4 regions of the Shewanella inventionis genome follow, and region 3 is predicted to be linked to each of the others. Evidence: predicted binding sites of a transcription regulator. Region 3 holds the regulator's gene; each other region holds the start of a gene.
The links. Region 3 encodes FliA, which starts transcription of late flagellar genes. Its sites were predicted from a motif close to CTAAAGNTNNNNNNNNNNNNGCCGATA; they were not measured.
Positions count from the first base shown of each region.

Region 1: K8B83_RS20440 (cytoplasmic protein) is a predicted target of FliA. The motif match lies at 2,942-2,968, and genes of this name have one in related genera.
Region 2: pomA (flagellar motor protein PomA) is a predicted target of FliA. The motif match lies at 1,363-1,389, and genes of this name have one in related genera.
Region 4: K8B83_RS05280 (DUF3530 family protein) is a predicted target of FliA. The motif match lies at 2,731-2,757, and genes of this name have one in related genera.

Region 1 is NZ_CP082926.1:4,544,066-4,549,155, forward strand. Features, by position in the region: gene chrA (chromate efflux transporter) at 1-1,088, opposite strand, end outside; gene rlmC (23S rRNA (uracil(747)-C(5))-methyltransferase RlmC) at 1,238-2,371, opposite strand; gene K8B83_RS20435 (MarR family winged helix-turn-helix transcriptional regulator) at 2,361-2,828, opposite strand; gene K8B83_RS20440 (cytoplasmic protein) at 3,002-3,193, shown strand; gene K8B83_RS20445 (SpoIIAA family protein) at 3,256-3,636, opposite strand; gene K8B83_RS20450 (TMEM165/GDT1 family protein) at 3,774-4,328, opposite strand; gene K8B83_RS20455 (aromatic amino acid transport family protein) at 4,796-5,090, shown strand, end outside.
Region 2 is NZ_CP082926.1:3,870,664-3,875,753, forward strand. Features, by position in the region: gene K8B83_RS17280 (flagellar motor protein MotB) at 1-380, opposite strand, end outside; gene pomA (flagellar motor protein PomA) at 384-1,151, opposite strand; gene xseB (exodeoxyribonuclease VII small subunit) at 1,520-1,756, shown strand; gene ispA ((2E,6E)-farnesyl diphosphate synthase) at 1,794-2,675, shown strand; gene dxs (1-deoxy-D-xylulose-5-phosphate synthase) at 2,697-4,562, shown strand; gene grpE (nucleotide exchange factor GrpE) at 4,717-5,090, opposite strand, start outside.
Region 3 is NZ_CP082926.1:2,035,248-2,040,337, reverse strand. Features, by position in the region: gene K8B83_RS09235 (chemotaxis protein CheA) at 1-258, opposite strand, end outside; gene K8B83_RS09230 (protein phosphatase CheZ) at 274-1,011, opposite strand; gene cheY (chemotaxis response regulator CheY) at 1,025-1,408, opposite strand; gene K8B83_RS09220 (RNA polymerase sigma factor FliA) at 1,454-2,173, opposite strand; gene K8B83_RS09215 (MinD/ParA family protein) at 2,166-3,047, opposite strand; gene flhF (flagellar biosynthesis protein FlhF) at 3,052-4,440, opposite strand; gene flhA (flagellar biosynthesis protein FlhA) at 4,470-5,090, opposite strand, start outside.
Region 4 is NZ_CP082926.1:1,146,036-1,151,125, forward strand. Features, by position in the region: gene K8B83_RS05270 (response regulator) at 1-585, opposite strand, end outside; gene K8B83_RS05275 (crotonase/enoyl-CoA hydratase family protein) at 975-1,781, shown strand; gene K8B83_RS05280 (DUF3530 family protein) at 1,847-2,719, opposite strand; gene rapA (RNA polymerase-associated protein RapA) at 2,823-5,090, opposite strand, start outside.

The DNA.
Region 1 (5,090 bases), 2.3 Mb from region 3:
TTAAACACTTTTAATATACTAAAGCCAATAACCACCATGGCCATATCTACAGGCATTTTCACCGCACTGGTAAATACTGGCTGATACAAGGCAGCTAGCAATAGCCCGACTACGGCGGCATTGACCCCAGCTAATGCACCAGCAATGTGAGGACGCTGACTGATTGAATGCCAACTTTTTAGGCCTACTAACATGAGTAAAAAACCCGGTAAAAATATCGCCAAGGTAGCCACAATAGCGCCGAGTATAGGAGATTCTAGCCACATGTCTGCACCTAAAAAGGTGGCCAGAGTAAACATAGGCCCTGGTATGGCCTGAGCAAGCGCATAGCCTGTCAAAAATCTATCTGGGGTAATGTATTCGCCCACGCTGGCTTCTAGTAACGGCAGCACCACATGACCACCACCAAACACGAGACTACCAACTTGAAAAAACTGCGCAAAAACTTGCCACAAACTGTCATCTTGGCCAATTAAAAACAGTGAACTACTTAAACACAAAATAAACAAAATAAGCCAGGGGTAATCAAGCGAGATGGGTGGGTTTTCTGGGACAATATCTTCACCGCGAGTGAGGACTATGACCCCCACTATGGCCGCCACAATTAATACGCCAATTTGCATTAGCATTGATGGCAAAAGCATAATGGCAACCGCTGTGGCTGCCATTAACACTTTAGCGGTTTTACGCTGACAAAACTGACTAAACATGGACAATGTCGCGTCTGCCACTACCACAACTGCAAGCAATTTTAAACCGTGGATCAATCCTTGTACTGCGGTAATCTCTAACCATTGTGCACTGGTAACGGCCAACAAAAATAACAGTAAAAAAGACGGTAAGGTAAAGCCTAAAAAGGCCGCTAAGCCGCCTAATAAGCCACCCTTATGATAACCAATAGCAAAACCAACCTGGCTAGACCCTGGCCCAGGCATAAACTGACTTAAGGCGACAAAACTGGCGTATTGCTTGCCGTCAAGCCACTGTAAATCGTCAACAAATGCTTTTCTAAAATAGCCAATATGTGCAGCCGGACCACCAAAACTGATTAAGCCTAACGCTAAAAAACGACTGAATATCTGCCACATTACCCGCATCCTTTTTATATAGAAAAATCATGTTATGACATAAAAGTGACAATTTTATGAACAAGGCCATTAGGCTAAGACGTTGTGTTGCCTTTATAAACGTCGATAACGCCAAAAAGCATGCTCAACCTAAAACATTGATTTTTTACTTACAACTTTTCTAGCATGACTAATACTTCAAAATGGTCCGTGTGCGCAAACATATCAAATAGCTGCACCTTGGTGATTTGATACCCTGAAATTAGCGCCAAATCACTGATCAATGAGTTAGGGTTGCAACTCGAGTAGACTATAGCCCTAGGCGCAAATTCGCTTAATGAACGGCACAACGCCTCACCTAAACCGCGTCTAGGGGGGTTGACGATAATTAAATCTGGTTTATCTTGCGAAGCTTGCCCTTGAGCAAAGGTTGTTGAGTCTAGTGCACTGAAATCAACATTGGTTAACCCCATTTTTGCAGCCGACATTTTAGCGCATTCAATCGCCTCGGCCTCTATTTCAATACCCGTTAAGCGTATATGTTTGTCGGCACAATGCAGACCAAATCCCCCCACACCACAAAACAAATCCCATATATAGCTTGGGTTAAATTCTGCCACCCATTCACGGGCGGTTTGATATAGCTGTGATGCTACCTCTGGATTGGTTTGAAAAAAGCTCTTAGGGCGTATATACAGCGGTACATGATTAAATTGCTCTTCTAACCGCGTCGCTTCAGTTAAAAAGATTTCTTGCTCGCCTTCTAATATCGCCATATGCACAGGTTGTATATTAACAGACACCAACGCTATAGCTGGAAACTCCTGTAAAAGCTGCGGTAACTCGCGTTCAATCCTAGCTATCGCTTGTTCGCTGCGCATCACAAAGCGCAACATAAACTGCCCTTGTTTTTGGCTGCGTGTCAGTAAAATATACTTAAGTTCACCCTTGGCTTTGTCTACCCGATACGGCGGTAGCCCTGCTTGCTGCACAAAACGCTCTAATCGATGCAGCAGCGTTTGCATATCATGCGGATACAAGCTGCAATCACATAAACTAACAGCCTCACCTTGTGGGTTAACCAAACCTAAAATGGGTTGATGTGCTGCACCTAACGCCACCATTTTTGCCTTGTTACGAAAACCAGACTCAGCGCTCAATACTGGCGGCAGCCATTTTTGGACCTTTAACTCACCAAACAACTTAATAAGATGCTGTTGCTTTGTGTCAATTTGCTGTGCCATTGGCTGCACAATATTACGACATGATAAGCAATCACCTCGTTGAAAATATTCACATTTCACAGCTTGTTGCCTCACCTGAGTTAAGCATGGCAAAAGCGTGATCACACAATTGTTTTAATTGCGCTAACTCCTCCAATGTCCCCCCGACTTTACAGCGCATTTGCTCAGGAATGGATAACGCCTGTTGGTGTAATTGTCGGCCAGCATCTGTCACGTGCAATACCCGCACTCGCTCATCTAATTCACTGCGGCCACGACTAACTAACTCTTTTGTCTCTAATCGCTTTAGGAGTGGCGTTAAGGTACCAGAATCAAGATGCAGTTTTTCACCTAAGGTTTTTACGCTAATACCTGGCTCTTGCCATAACACCATCATCACGAGGTATTGCGGATAGGTCAGTGATAACTCATCGAGCAACGGCCGATAAGCTCGGATCATTGCATTAGTGGCACTATAAAGTGAAAAGCACACTTGGTTTTCTAGTGCTAATGGGTTGGCAGCATTTTTAGTAGACATTGGCTTTACTCAACTAACAAATAATCATAGCTATAGTTTATTAAGCATGAATTATATCACACATTAATTGCGCGCAATGTAATACCTATCAATATGCGCTATAATTCTTAATGTTCAAGTTTTGCTCAATGGTGCCGATAAAGGTAAACGACGTTAAAACTAGAGGATAAATGATGTCAATCAGTGTAAATGCTCCATCATCAATGCCAACAACTATTGATTCAGGTAACAGTTTGAAAGTAGCTGTAATGGCAAAAGAACAGCAAAAAGTAGAAGGCCAAATGGCGCTACAATTAATTGAAGCAGCTGCGCCTGCACCACAGCCCGTAGGTAATAGTGGTCATAACATTAATACCACCGCATAAAGAAAACATGCATAAAAAACCTAACAATTAATGCTAGGTTTTTGTTTTAAATAAATTTAAGTTTAGTAACGTAACCACTTTAGTGCATCATTTTGGTCTTCAAAATACTTCATTTCACCTGACATAAACCAGCTGCCCATTTTGGCCGCCCACTCTTGCCAGTGTTTATTACCTAAAACAGCAACACGTTCAAATTCGGACTGGTGTTTTAACCCTAATTGCAAGTCGTCCCATGCAGCACGTAGCTCCCAACCTTCAAGCTCAGTGGCATCTAACAATAAGCTCACTTTAGGCTGTTCAACTTGGCTAAGGGCGCCTTCAAGCATTGGCGTAATCACCAGATAATCGTCGTGGGTTAAGGTTCCTACGGCTTTTATCGTCACAAAAAAGACATTCTCGATACGGTTTATGCCTATCGATAAACCGTGTTTTTTAATACTCATACCCACTCCCTAGTAAAAAACCAACACCTGAGTTTATATTTTAACCAATACGAGTATGTAGAATGTGGTTAACTGCACAAAATATTCAATTAACAAACAAAACGGTGCTACAAAATAGCAGCGAAAATGGGCATGACTTAATAGATTAATGTTGCAATACCAAGCAGTGCAAAAATCAGCGCACAACCTCGATGAATAAGTGCCATAGGTAACTTGTTCGCACTAAAATGCCCTGCTAACACCACAGGCACATTGGCAATGAGCATACCTAACGTAGTGCCAATAACAACCCAGGTCAGCGACTGATACTTTGCCGCAAGAACCACTGTGGCAATTTGGGTTTTATCACCCATTTCAGCAATAAAAAACAAAATAAATGTGGCGCCAAATGCCCCAAGTTTATAAAAACGATTATCGTCATCGTCGATGTTATCTGGAATAAGCACCCATAAAGCAATAGCAAAAAAACAACCTGCTACAACATATTGAGACCATTGAGGATCTATCCAGTCTATCGACCACTGACCAAACCATGCAGCAATAAAATGATTAATTAAAGTCGCAAGTAAAATGGCACTAATAATGGCCGATTTATTGCTAAAACGGATAGCGAGAAGCAATGCGAGTAATTGTGTTTTATCGCCGATTTCAGCAATGGCAACAGAGAAAGTAGAAGTGAGTAATGCGTCCAATGAAAATATCCCAGGGGTAAATGACAACTAAGCACAAGCCTCCGCATACCCCTTGATGCAGTGATCGTGCTTAGGTCTCGCTGGGTAAACATCACCAATTTACAGTGTGTTACTGTCTGCACCATGGCATGAGGCCAATTATGTTGATACAGACACCTTGCATACGGCATTACGCACGGCAAGATTAGCTACTCCCCTAAAACGAAGGGCATTATAACCGCTTGAACAGTTTGTTCAATCAAGATTTTTTACATTGTAAATTTAACGACCCAATTAAAACACACCGACAGTAACGCCGTAATGCTACACTATTGCAAAAATGACGTGTAAAATAGTTTAGCTTAATGTTATGTAATTGTTTATAAACACAGCTGTTAGCCTTTAACTATCGAAGATCCTTGCCTGCTCTGTCACCCTTCTGCTAATGTCCGACACTATTAAAATAATAATTAGGCAGGACATTTGTCGTGAAATTAAAAACCTTAGGTTCTATTTCTATTGTTGCGGGAACCGCTATTGGTGGAGGCATGCTCGCTTTGCCTTTGGCTACTGCGGCACTAGGAATTATCCCCGCATTAATATTGTTAGTCGTCATTTGGGCTATTTCAGCGTATACCTCTTTACTAATGCTAGAAATAAACCTACGTAGCGGTGTCGGTGATAACGTGCATGTAATTACCGGTAAAACCTTAGGCAAAGTTGGACAACTTATTCAAGGTGGCTCATTTTTAAGCTTATTATTTGCCTTAACTATGGTTTATT
Region 2 (5,090 bases), 1.8 Mb from region 3:
TTACCACCACGTTGATCACCACTTTGCTTTTGAGTGCCACCCGCGCTGTCTTCCTCGCCGGCTTGATATTCAATCGTCGGTTGGGTCATTTCGTTAGTCTGCTGATTAATAATCTCAATCGGCGTGGGATCGGGTCTACCAGGACGAAACTCAAGTGCAATCACCGATGTTCCTTTAGGAATATCTTTCACTTCAACTTTGTTTTGCACCCCAAATGCGTACTTCATCGAGCCTGCAATTTGCTTAAACTTCATGACGTCCATTTCGGAAAACGCCAGCAATAAAACGAAGAAACACATAAGTAGCGACATTAAGTCAGCAAAGGTTGCCAGCCACATAGGGGCGCCAGCCGGTGGACAATCACACTTGGCCTTAGCCATGAGTTACTCTCCGTCCGTTGTATCAATTTTGCGTTGTTTCTCTGCAAGGTAGTTCTTTAGAAAACCTTCAATAACTCGAGGGTTTTGTCCATCTTGAATCGCCAATACAGCATCCATAATTAAATTACGGTTCAACAGTTCTTCGCCCATGCGCAGTGACAATTTATCGGCCATAGGTATCGCAATCATGTTTGCAATAACAGCACCGTAAAGCGTGGTTAACAACGCAACCGCCATGGAAGGACCAATGGATTTAGGGTCATCCATGTTTGACAACATTGCGACTAAGCCTACAAGTGTACCAATCATCCCCATAGCTGGAGCAACATCGCCCATGGCCTTAAAGATACCAATACCAGTTTTGTGGCGGTCCTCAGTTAAGGCAATGTCTTTTTCTAGCGCATTACGCACAACATCACCATCATGACCGTCCACCAACATATCAACGGCTTTTTGCATAAAAGTATTCGTAATGACCGCTTCTTCTAAGGCTAAAAAGCCGCCTTTACGAGCTGCATCGGCCATGGTGATAGATTGTTCAATCAAGTCTTCAGGCTTATCTATTTTAAACATAAAGGCTTTCATGCCGATCTTTATCGAACCTAAAAATTGCTTTAGGTTAAACTTCATCATCACAACAAATAAGGAGCCAGCAACAACAATCAAAATAGATGGGACATCAATAAATAAACCAATACCACCACTGGTCACCATTGCACCAATAATAAACGCAAACGCGCCGATAATACCTATTAGGGTAGCTAAATCCACAACCTCTCCTCAATCGCAGTGATGACTCTGCTTTATTGTGCGCTTTATAAGTGCAATTTATAATGACGTTTTAGCACGTTTAACTTCGATAATAAGCAATCTTAAGCTCAATCGTTATGCATTATTGCAAAAGTTGCAATACTCTCTTTAAATAACATGATGGTATCAATCTAACAGCAGTTTACGCTATTGATTGAAAATCTTAACTCTTTATCGGACAAAGTCAGCTCAAGTTTAGCCCGTTTTTAAGGTTTCTAAAAAAAATTCAACAACAAAGCGTGCTGTTGAGCAAATAACCAGCGACTGTATTTGACCGATACGCTGGGCTGATATACCTTGTCACACGCGCCGAGAGAGGAATAATAACCGTGGCTAAAAAACCAGAAAATCTCAGTTTTGAACAATCTTTGACAGAACTCGAAACTATTGTAGCTCACTTAGAGCAAGGTGAAGTCTCACTAGATGACGCGCTCAAACAATTTGAACGCGGTATTACCTTAGTGCGCCAGAGCCAAACTAAGCTAGAACAAGCCCAACAAAAAGTGTCTATTTTATTAAATGAAAATGATGTTGATTTAGCACCATTTTCAGTCGAAAGTGAATAATCGTCAATCCTTTAGGTTGAATTATAGGTCTTGATACGTGTTAGCTGAAGCGATAAAAACTTACCAAAAACGAGTTGATGCTGTACTGAATGAGCATTTAAATCAACTTGATGCTGCCGCGCCTCACCTAAAAGCGGCCATGTTGCATGGCGCCTTATTAGGCGGTAAACGTATTAGACCTTTTTTGGTTTACAGTGTCGGTGACATGCTAGGTGTCAATATTGACGCTCTGGACAAAGCTGCTGCGGCAATTGAATGTATTCATGCTTATTCATTAATACACGATGACTTACCCGCAATGGACAATGATGCGCTCCGTCGTGGTCAGCCGACCGTTCATGTTGCCTTTGATGAGGCTACTGCCATTTTAGCCGGTGATGCCTTGCAAACTCTAGCGTTTGAGATTATTACCGCGCCATGTGAAACACTAACCGCAAGCCAACAATTAGCCATGGTAAGTGCGTTAGCCAAAGCATCGGGTTATCAAGGAATGTGTGGTGGCCAGGCGATTGATCTTAGCGCCACCAATCACAGTATAAATTTACAACGCTTAACAGAATTACATAATAAAAAAACAGGTGCTTTGATTAGTTGTGCCGTTGAACTTGCATTAATAACAGCCAATGTTCCAAAAGAGCAGTATCTATTAATGATGCAATACGCTCAATCACTAGGATTAGCATTTCAAGTTCAGGACGATATTTTAGATATTACCGCAAGCACGGAAGAGCTTGGAAAACCTCAAGGCAGTGATGAGCAATCCAATAAAAGCACCTTTCCTAAACTACTGGGTCTTGATGGTGCAAAGGCCTGCGCAGAACAACTAATACAAGATGCACTATCAGCGCTGACTAAATTGCCATACAATAGCCAGTTAATTGCAGACTTCGCTCGTTATATTATTGAGCGAAGATTATAATAAGAGTCAGAATATCTCGCTATGAGTTTCGATATTTCTAAATTCCCAGTACTAGCTCAAGCTAATACACCAGAAGAATTAAAGAAGTTACCGCAAGGTTTACTTCCACAAGTGTCTGATGAACTTAGACAATTCTTACTTCAGTCTGTTGGTATTTCCAGCGGACATTTTGCGTCTGGCTTAGGCACAGTAGAATTAACTGTGGCACTTCATTATGTCTATAACACCCCATTTGACCGTTTAATATGGGATGTTGGTCATCAAGCCTACCCACATAAAATCTTAACGGATCGCCGTGAGCGTATGCATACCATTAGACAAAAAAATGGTCTGCATCCTTTTCCCTGGCGTGAAGAAAGTCAATACGATACCTTTAGCGTTGGCCACTCTGGTACATCAATTAGTGCTGCATTAGCTATGGCTGTTGCCGCAGACAAAGAAGCCGCTGGACGTAAAGTTGTGGCTGTGATCGGTGATGGTGCAATGACTGGCGGCATGGTATTTGAAGCCATGAACCACGCTGGTGATCTGCATAAAGACATGCTCGTTGTGTTGAATGACAATGAAATGTCGATTTCAGAAAATGTTGGCGCTTTAAATAATCATTTAGCCCAATTGATGTCGGGACGCTTTTACACCACGATCCGCGAAAATAGTAAAAAAGTGCTTAAAGGCATGCCTGTCATTAAAGAAATGGCTAAGCGTACCGAAGAGCACCTTAAAGGCATGGTTGTTCCTGCTACGTTATTTGAAGAGCTCGGTTTTAATTACATTGGCCCAATTGATGGGCACGATGTGGATTCGCTGGTAGAAACCTTGCGTAATATGCGCAACCTTAAAGGCCCTCAAATGCTGCACATCATGACCAAAAAAGGTCGTGGTTATGAACCCGCAGAGAAAGATCCTATCGGTTGGCATGCTGTGCCTAAATTTGACCCTAGCCAATTTAAAAAACCTGCAACAAAACCCGGACTGCCTACCTTTTCCCAGGTTTTCGGTAAATGGTTATGTGACGTTGCAGCTCAAGATGACAAGTTAATGGCGATAACACCTGCAATGCGCGAAGGCTCAGGCATGGTTGAGTTTTCGCAGCGTTTTCCTGCACAATATTTTGATGCGGCTATTGCAGAGCAACATGCTGTGACACTAGGCGCCGGATTTGCTTGTGAAGGACTGAAGCCTGTTGTAGCGATTTACTCAACCTTTTTACAACGTGGCTATGATCAATTAATCCATGATGTTGCCTTACAACGCCTACCAGTATTGTTTGCCATTGACCGTGGCGGTATTGTGGGCGCAGACGGCCCAACTCACCAAGGTGCATTCGATTTAAGCTTTATGCGCTGTATCCCTAACATGGTGATTATGGCGCCTTCCGATGAAAATGAATGTCGCCAAATGTTATACACTGGCTATTGCTACCAAGACGGCCCAACCGCTGTTCGTTATCCTCGAGGTAGTGCTACAGGAGCTGAACAAGTCGAGCAAATGACAACCTTACCTATTGGTAAAGGCCTGTTAAAACGTCAAGGCAAAAAAATTGTCATCATTAACTTTGGCACAACATTAGCAGCTGCATTAGAGGCCGCAGACCAACTTGATGCCAGTGTCGCTGATATGCGCTTTGTGAAGCCACTTGATGTTGATTTGCTAGCTGAGTTGGCGACTAGTCACGATGTCATTATTACTGTTGAAGAAAATGCAGTCATGGGTGGTGCAGGCTCTGGCGTGCTAGAAGCTCTACAACAAATGCGCATTATAAAACCGGTTTTATTAATAGGTTTACCTGATGAATTTATTAAACACGGTGCACCAGACGAAATCACATCAGAATTACAGCTTGATGCTGCTGGGATTTTAGCGCAAATTCAGGCATTTGTGGCATAGATAAGGTTAGTTTTAATTAGCTAGATTACATGATGACCATAAAAAAGGACTGATAATTCAGTCCTTTTTTTATTTCTATTTAACAGTGAAACGACTAAATGTTTATTTTCAACATCACGTTTCTATATATAAGGTTATGCTCTAACTTCAACGGCTATGCTTCAACATCTACGCTATTACCGCCTTGTGAAACCATTACCATGGCTGGACGTAATAAACGGTCATTGAGTAAATACCCTTTCTGCATCACCATCATTACTGTGTTAGCTGGGAATTCAGCGCTTGGCTGCATACCAATAGCTTGATGATGATCAGGATTAAATGCTTCACCTTGAGGATTAACTTGGTTTACACCAAACTTCTCAACTGAAGTAAGAAACCCTTTCATCGTTAATTCAACACCTTCGTAGATAGCTTTAGTCGTCTCATTTTCAGGGTCTGTTCCCTGCAAAGCGCGCTCCATATTGTCAATTACTGGCAATAATTCATTAACGAACTTTTCTAAGGCAAATTTACGTGCTTGCTCAA
Region 3 (5,090 bases):
GGCATTGACACTGCGTTTACCTGTACGTAAAAGATCAAAGGTGTTTTCAGCTTCGTGACAAACATCAACCATTGGTGTCAGACTTAAAAATCCAGCACCACCTTTTACAGTATGAAATCCACGGAAAATGGCATTTAGTAAATCACTGTCATCAGGATTATTTTCAAGAGCGACTAACTGCTCCTGTAGAAGCTCTAAAATCTCGCCAGCTTCAATTAAAAAGTCCTGGAGTATCTCTTCATCAACATCAAAGGACATTAAATTGACTCCTAATTAGAAACCCAGACTTGATAGCAGATCATCAACTTCATCCTGACCCGTGACCACGTCTTCGCGTAATTCAGCGTTCATGATTGGGCCTTCTGCCTCTATCTTATTATCTTTAATCGTAGGTAATGATTCAGCTGTATGCTCACCAAACACGGTCAACATCGACACTAAACTATTTTCGACTTCACGCACTAGTTCAATCACGCGGCGGATCATCTGGCCGGTTAAATCCTGGAAATCTTGTGCCATTAATATCTGATTGAGCAATTCACGAAGACGGTTTGAGTCATGCTCACTGTTAGACATAAATTGCTGAACATCGTGGCAAAGTGACTTAAATTCACCAAGCTCAATATCACGACGCATCAATTTGTCCCACATCGGTGTTACAGACTGAATATTGCTTATAATGGTATCGGCCAAAGGCAAACATTCTTCAACCGCATCCATGGTTTTATTAGCAGCTTGCTCGGTCATATCAATGACGTAGTTCAATCTTTCTTTAGCGTCCGGAATTTCGGTGTTGGCTAATTCAGATAAACGATTATCGATTTGAAAATCTTTGAGGGCGCTGTGTAATTGGCGAGTGAGCTTACCCACTTCTTCAAACAACTCGCGTTGTAGTGGAGAAGCGAGCTCTCTAATTATGTCGTCAGCTTTATCTTGCTCTCCCGCCGATAGCAGTTCAACAAGTTGCTGGGCCTGTTCGAGAGTGATTAACCCCGATAATGATGCCTGCATGACTTATCCTTGCTTATCCGAGACGTTCAAAGATTTTATCTAACTTTTCTTTTAACGTGGCGGCGGTAAAAGGTTTTACAACATATCCATTCACACCGGCTTGGGCTGCCGCAATGATTTGTTCGCGCTTAGCTTCAGCGGTCACCATCAAAACAGGTAGGTGTTTAAGTGAATCATCTGCACGGATAGCTTTGAGTAAATCAATACCCTGCATTCCAGGCATGTTCCAGTCGGTTACAACAAAGTCAAAGTCACCTTTTTGTAACATAGGTAGGGCTGTTGAGCCATCATCTGCTTCTTGGGTATTATTAAATCCCAAGTCTCGCAACAAGTTCTTAATGATACGTCTCATTGTTGAAAAATCGTCAACAATAAGAATCTTCATATTCTTGTCCAAGGTTTCCTCCGGTGAGCTGACACTCGTTTGCTCTATAATTAGTTATTATTCTTGTGTCCAATGCTTGAGCTTGGCTTTTAGTCTGAGCATGGCCTGACTTAATATCTGGCTCACTCGTGACTCGCTTACCTCAAGGATGGCACCAATTTCTTTTAAGTTTAGCGCTTCGTCATAATATAACGACAGCACTAAAGCATCTCTTTCTGGCAAGGTTTTGATTGCTTCAACCAGTGCAGATTGGAATTGAGTCTCAGCAAGAGAATCAAATGCTTCATCTGGGGATTCGTCGTTTGTGGTTAACACATCCTGAGAAACACCAAGATCTTCTATGCCTATGATTTTACCGACAGAAACATCATTTAAGATATGATGGTACTCATCGAGAGACATATCAAGTTTTTCAGCAATTTCTGTGTCTCGTGCATCGCGCCCTAGCAGTTGTTCTAGTTCGTCAATAACTTGGGCTACACGGCGATTATTACGATGAACTGAGCGTGGAACCCAGTCACCGCGGCGAATTTCATCTATCATTGCGCCACGAATACGAATGCCAGCAAAGGTTTCAAATTTAGCCCCTTTGCTGCCATCAAATTTTGATGACGCTTCAAGAAGCCCCATCATACCTGCTTGTAATAAATCATCCAGTTGCACTGATGCGGGCAGCCTTGCCAACATGTGATGAGCAATTCTTTTCACCAACGGTGCATACTGTTCAACAATCGATGTTTTATTATCGAACTGAGTATACGCTGCGGCTTTATTCACTCGCTCTCCCCTCTTCAACGGGCTTACGTTGCACTAAACGTTCAACAAAAAACTCTAAATGTCCACCGGGTTGCTGTGGTACAGGCCAAGTCATAATTTTATTGGCCAATCCATGATAAGCAATCGCTGAAGGTGACTTAGGGAAAGCTTCAACAACTAATTTTTGCTTACGAATAGCTTTGCGTAAATTTTCATCAAAAGGAACGGTAGCAACAAGCTCTAACGCCACATCTAAAAATCTATCCGTCACTTTACTGAGTTTAGCAAATAATTCCATGCCTTCGCGTAAACTGCGCACCATATTTGCCACAATTTTGAAGTGGAACACACCGTGCTCACGACTTAAAATTTTAATCAATGCATACGCATCGGTTATCGATGTAGGTTCATCACACACAACGATTAATACATCTTGTGAGGCACGAGAGAAGCTCAGCACCATATCAGAAATACCCGCTGCAGTATCAACAATTAATATGTCAAACTGAGTGCGCATTTCACTAAATGCACGTATTAAGCCCGCATGTTGTGCCTGAGTCAACTCAACCATGGCTTGAGTGCCTGACGTCGCGGGCACAATACCAATGCCTTTAGGTCCTCGAACAATAATATCATCGAGTTCAGCATCACCAGACAATACATGAGATAAATTTTTCTCAGCACGGATCCCTAGCATCACATCAACGTTGGCTAAACCTAAGTCAGCATCAAGCACAAGTACACGTTTGCCTTTTTCGGCCAATGCAACTGCGGTATTAATGGACACACTGGTTTTACCTACCCCGCCTTTACCACCGGATACGGCAATTACTTTAACTTTATCGTTATTTGGTTGATTCATCATACGTAAACCACTTGCTTGATCCCGAGTCATATCTTTACTCAAATGCATAGGCAGTGTCATTTGACCATGCCGTGTCTTGTGACGTTGGTTGTTCTGTTTCGTTTAATGCTGCTAGCGCTTGTTTGGCTAATGCTAATGTATCAGCCACTTTCATGTCTTCTGGCACACGTTGACCGTCGGTCACATAACTCAATGGTAACTCATTTTGAATCAATACGCTCAATGCACCTGCAATTGATACTGATTCATCTAATTTGGTCAAAATTGCGCCCGATAATGGAATACGTTTAAAGTGTTCAACCGCATCTTGCAGAACGCGACGTTGGCCAGTGGCAGACATCACTAAGTAACTGCGGATAGGGATCCTACTATTTGCTGTCAAATTATCAAGTTGTTGATATAGACGCATGTCACGTTGTCCCATACCAGCAGTATCAATTAACACTAGCTTGCGATTTCTAAATTGATACAAAATTTGTTCTAATTCACTTAAATCATGTGCTTGCTTAACAGGGCAGCCCATAATTTTACCATATGTTGCTAACTGCTCATATGCCCCAATACGATAATGATCGGTCGTGATTAATGCCACTTGCTCTGGGCCATGGTGTGCGGCAAAACGCGCGGCAATTTTGGCTAGCGAAGTGGTTTTACCCACACCCGTTGGACCAACAAAAGCAACCACACCACCCCGTTTAACAATATCATCACCTTGGTTATCTAGTAGGTTAGCTAAACTTTGCGGTAAGGCTCTTACTAAATCTGCTGGCGTATAATGTTGGCTTAACCCTGCTAGTTTAGCAGCAACTGCAGGAGAAAACTCAGCCGCCAGTAATTTACTTTCTAACATAGCTCCGACAGGATCTGAACGTTTTTTGTGATCCTTCATTAATGACGAGACTTGATGTGTTAGTAGGCTTCTCAACGATGCCATTTCTTCACGCAGTAAATCCAGCTCAGCTGATTGATTTTTATTCGTTTTATTTGACTTATCAACATGATTTGCAGTTGGAGCACTTTGCGTTGGCTTAGGCGTTTTCGCACCTTGTAATTGGCGCGCCCATTCAGGAAGTTCTGGCTCATCATGACGAGTTGCTGTCATTTGCTGAGTCATGCGGTTATGTTGTTTTTCAAGCAAGGCTTGTAATGAGTCTGCAGCTGGAGGCGGGCTGACTTTTGAATGTGCTTTGACAGCAGGTTTAGCCCCTAGCGATACTTTGTCTTCGCTTACATCCATAAAACTGTTTGTTGGCGCTTGTGAAGCAATTGCGGCTTTTGGCTCGTCATAATCAACTGCGGCAACGATTTCGATGCCGCCAGTCACTTTTTTATTCGACATAATGACAGCGTCAGACCCTAGAGTGTCTTTGACTTGTGCTAATGCTGCACGCATATCTTTGGCAAAAAATCGTTTAATTTTCACGTACGCACCTCTTTAAACTGACGTTATCACTATTGGCCGACTGCAGAAACAATTCTAATTTGCTTCTCATCAGGTATTTCTTGGTAAGAAATCACCCGTAAATTTGGAATAGTGTATTTAACAAATCGTGACAAAGTGGATCTTAGCATACCAGATGTCAATAATATGGCTGGTTGTCCTACCATTTCTTGTTTCTGTGCAGCGTCTAAAAGTGACTGCTGCATGCGTTCTGCAAGGCCTGGTTCAATGTTTGGCCCTTCTCCGCCTGTCGCCTGCATAGACTTATGCAACATCTGTTCCAACTCAGGCGCCAATGTTATGACAGGAATTTCCAGTTCAGGCCCAGAGATCTCCTGGACAATCATCCGTTTAAGCGCAATACGCACCGCGGCTGTCAATACCTCGGTATCATTGCTCTTATTGCCATACTCCAACAAGGTTTGCACTATTGTGCGCAAGTCACGTACCGACACCCCCTCGTTGAGTAAGTTTTGCATCACTTTAACCACAGAGCCTAATGGCATAATGTCAGGAATAAAGCCATCAACCAGCTTAGGAGAATGTTTAGCAAGCATATCCATAAGCTGTTGAACTTCTTCGTAGCCTAATAATTTAGCGGCATTGTTGCTCAGCAATTGGCTAATATGAGT
Region 4 (5,090 bases), 890 kb from region 3:
TGATACTGTAGAACTGCGTTCTGTGGCTTTTAATGCCATGGTAAGCTCGCTAACTTCTAATACGTTAACGTTAGGAATAGGAAGTAACACAAATACATCGAGTAATTTAGCTAATAAATCGGCGGCTCGTCCCATCGCAACGTTGGCAATTTCTTGACATGCATCGCGCATATCAACTTTAACCATTGGGGTTTGTTCGGTTTTATTGCCTTGAGTGAGCGTTAAGATGCCATATTCTTGTAAAATATTACTGATGGCGTCAGCACTGACTGGTTTTTGGATAAAGTCGAGTGCACCAAGGGCTTTTACGCGTTCATGAGCTTTTATTTGAATGTCGCCAGACACCACAATAATCAACGCAGGAAGATCTTGTTGTTGAACAGCTTGAAGCACTTCGTAGCCGTCCATTACTGGCATATTGAGGTCAAGAAATACGATTTCGCCTTTGCCTGCGCGGATCACATCAAGGCCTTCTGCACCATTGGTGGCGTAGCTAATTTCAACGTCCCAGTCTTTGGGTAGGGTACGTGCCATTTGCTTTCTGGCTAGTGCTGAGTCATCACATATCAATATTGGTATGGTCATTGTGACAGGTGTTCCTTGTTCGCCTTTAGGGAAAAGCACGCTTAAGTGCTGTCGCGAGTGGTGCGAGGCGTTATCGTTATTAGGACTGTTTTACAGTGCTTTTTATTTGAATATTCATTATACGTAATTGTTAATAATATTGGCAGTTTAGCACTGTAAAAAAACAATTTTATAACACAGAGTGCGTGCTAACTCTCAATAAAAGGCGATTTACCGATAACAAAATACATAATCATGTACTCAAAAATAGCCTGTTTGCATCATTTAGCCATTCACATCGTGGCAATATTTTGACCAATGACGTTTATTTGTCATGTTATTACTATTCGACAGATAGTCCAGATATGTTAACCTAAAAACTGGACTGACCAGATAGACGGAACCCATATATGGAAAAGGATTTGATCAAGCTTAGTATCGAAGATGGTATTGCGCATGTATGTTTAAATCGCCCAAGTAAAATTAATGCACTCAGTTACGATATGTTTGTTGCCATTGATAAAGTGATAAAAAAGTTGAGGGGCGATAAAGGTGTTAATGCTGTGATCTTGTCTGGTGCTGAGGGTAATTTTTGTTCAGGGTTAGATGTAAAAAGTGTGGCTAACTCACCGAGCAAAGCGATGAAGTTATTATTTAAATGGCTTCCTGGTAATGCCAATTTGGCGCAACGAGTGTCTATTGGTTGGCAACGTTTACCTATCCCTGTTATTGCGGTGCTCGAAGGCTGCTGCTACGGAGGTGGTACACAAATTGCCCTTGGTGCAGATATTCGTATTGCCAGTCCTGATTGTAAATTATCGATTATGGAAGCGAAATGGGGGTTAGTCCCTGATATGGCGGGTTTAGTGGCTTTACGGCAAGTCATGCCTAAAGATAAAGCGTTATTACTGACTTACACTGCAGACATTTTGACAGCAGGGCAAGCGCTTGAGCTAGGTTTGATCAGTCAAGTCTGTGAAACGCCTTATGAAACCGCTGTGACGTTAGCTCGTAAAATTATGCTGACCTCTCCTGATGCAAATGCGGCAATAAAGCGCTGTATTAATCAAAGCTGGACGGGGTCGATTCGCTGTTTGTTAGCACGCGAATCATTGAGTCAAATTAGATTGTTGGCGGGTAAAAACCGTGTCATCGCCGCAATTAGGCAAACCAAAAATCCTGATAAAGCCTATCAGTCTAGGCAGTCCTGGTGGTAATGCTATGGCATAACCTCGGCTCAGCAGATGAGTTGAGGTGTTTCACTCAGTATTTACATGACTCATTACCTGCCAATAACTGTTCTGGAGAAACCTTCAATTTGATTAAGCGCCTCTTCCCAACCACTTTGGTTTGTAAAGTCTAAACTCATTTGATATTGGCGGTAATAGCGCGCAGGCTTGACTTGGTTGTAATTCAGCCTCGTTGAGGCTTCGGTTATTGAAATGGGGTGCGCATCGCGAGATTGTATATCAAGGATCGGCAGTGACATTGTTACGAGTTGTTCGGCAATGGATTTGCGCTGACTTTGAGGATCGATTAAATATTCAAATTCGCGGTAAGGATTCACAACCACAAACACATCCGGTATTGGAATTTTTTTATCGTACAGTAAATTAGTTACCATGCCTGCACTGTCATCAATGGCGACCAGAATATTTGCACCAGGAAATAAACTGATGGTTGAGCCGAGTTGGTTGATTGCTTCACTTAGCGAGGCTTGCTGAAAATTACGTAATTCGAGCAATTGTTCTGACGTGTATTTAGGCGTGCTTTTGTTGGTGTTAACGGTGATTTGTTCATTACCTGCTTGGCTGATATCTTCAGGTTTAGTGGCGTAGTTTGGTCGATATAGTCCTTTTGCTGGTGTTAAACTGATACTGGCCCAGCCACGTTGGTTAATGTGTGTGCGCAGATAACTAGCCAGCCCGTTAGCGTCAGCATTGGTGTCAGATGGGCCAACTATAGTGACAGAACCAAATTGTTTTTTACTTTGCCAAGAACGCACCAGTACTTCAGATTGTTTACCATCGATCGTAATAAATTTTATTTCATTACTGTTTACATGAGCATATTTTTGCTGGGCACTTGCATTTGGTGCCAGTGCCCACATTCCTAATATGATAATGAATATATGGCAAACATGTTTTATGTTCACAAAAACCTCACTCACGGCAAGCACAACCCATAATTTAATAACAATAATGCCCTGAAAACAGGGCATTATCAAAGCACTAAATATTATCTTGTCATCAAAGTGTTTACACGTGGCTCACTAATACCATGCGAATGGCGTCAAGCTGTAATTGGCTATTGTCCATGTAACCCGTTAACTCGACCATTTGATTGCGAATATAGTCTAGCTCATCTTCGCGAATGTTCGGGTTAACGGCTTTGAGCGCTTCAAGTCGTTCAAGCTCACCGGTTAATTGCTGGGTCATTTTAGCACGAGCGTTGGTGACTAAATCACCAAGTGCTTGTTTTGCATGCTCTTCACCGTTTGCAAATAGCGGATGCAATATTGGCTGTGATGCATTGACCAGCTTACTGGCAATATGACGATTAACCGCACTGAGTTGTTTATCAAAGCTGGCATAATCGACTTTATCGGCCATGTTGAGGCCGTTTTTATCGAGCAATACGCGAATGGGCGTAGGCGGTAAATAACGGTACAACTGTGTTGATTTAGGTGCCGATGCATCAGCCATGTAGATCAGTTCTAAAAACAATGTGCCTGCAGGCAGTGCTTTGTTTTTAAGAATGGCTACGCTAGTGGTACCAGTTTCTGAGCCGGTGATTAAATCTAGACCTGTTTGCACTAATGGATGTTCTTGCGAAATAAACGCAATATCATCGCGGGACAAGGCGGTATTTCGATCAAAGGTGACTGTGACACCGTCTTCATGTAACCCCGGATACGTAGGGAACATCATGTGCTCGCTTGGTCGCAAAATAATCGAGTTTTCACCGCGATCTTCTTGATCAACACCAATAATGTCCCATAAACGGATCACTGATCCAATTAATTGGGTGTCGTTGTCGCTGTCTGACAAGCGTTGGATTAACGCATTAGCACGCTCGCCACCATGCGAGTTGATTTCGAGCAGCTTATCACGGCCTTGCTCCATGGCATGCTTGAGTTCTTTATAACGATGTTGCGTATGGTTAAGTAATTGCACCATGGCATCTTCGTCATCGTTGCTGAGCACGTTGATGAGTTCATCGGCAAATTCACCAAACAGAACATGACCACTTGGGCAGGTTAATTCAAATGAATTAAGCCCTTCGTGATACCAACGCATTAAACGCTCTTGCGCTGTGTCGCGTAAGTAGGGTAAATGTATTTGAATATCGTTTTGTTGGCCAATTCGGTCTAAACGACCAATACGCTGCTCAAGTAAATCTGGGTTGAGCGGTAAGTCAAATAGCACTAAGTGGCTTGCAAATTGGAAGTTACGTCCTTCAGAGCCGATTTCAGAGCAAATTAGTGCCTGTGCACCGCCTTCTTCTTGGGCAAAGTAAGCACCGGCTTTATCACGCTCAATGATCGACATGCCTTCGTGGAATACGGTGGCTTGGATCCCTTCGCGGGTACGTAAGGCTTCTTCAAGGCTTAATGCTGTTTCTGCCTGGCTGGCAATGATGAGCACTTTTTTGCTGCGATGCGATTTTAAAAATTCAATTAACCAATCTACGCGTGGGTCAAACTTCCACCAACTGGCACTGTCGTTTTCAAAGGCTTGGTAAAGCTTTTCAGGGCTTAGGGCTTGTATTGCTTTAGCCTGAGCTGTTTTCGCGCTGCCCATCATGGCATTAACCCGCTCGGCGGTAACGTATTGCTCTGGCATTTCTTGCGGGTAGGCATTAAAGAAACGCTTAGGGAAACCTTTTACCGAGGCGCGGCTGTTACGGTAAAGTACGCGGCCTGTACCGTGGCGGTCGAGTAACTCTTGTAATAGCTCTTGGCGGGCCGCTTGTTGTAACTCGCTATCGACATCTTTTGACTGGATTAAGCGAATGCTTGGTTCAATGTCTTTTTCGCTGAGTAACTCGGTTAAACTATTAATCGCACTGTCGGGCAATTTGCTGTCTTTACTTAATGCTTCTGCAGCATCGGCGACGTCTTTGTAGCTTGACTCTTCAGCTAAAAATGCGTCGTAATCGTAAAAACGATCAGGGTCGAGCAAACGTAAACGCGCAAAGTGGCTTTGATGGCCTAATTGATCTGGCGTTGCGGTAAGTAATAAAACACCCGGTACCACTTCACTTAATGACTCAACGATTTGATAGGCGCGGCTTGGTGCGTCTTCAGACCACTCTAGGTGATGCGCTTCGTCGACGACCATTAAGTCCCAATCTGCATCTAAGGCTTGCTCTAGGCGCTTTTTCTTACGCAGTAGGTCAAGTGAGCAAATGATCAATTGTTCAGTATAAAACGGGTTGTCATTGTCAGCGTAGGCTTCAACGCAGCGGTCTTCATCAAATACAGAAAAACGCAAGTTAAAGCGGCGCAGCATTTCAACTAACCA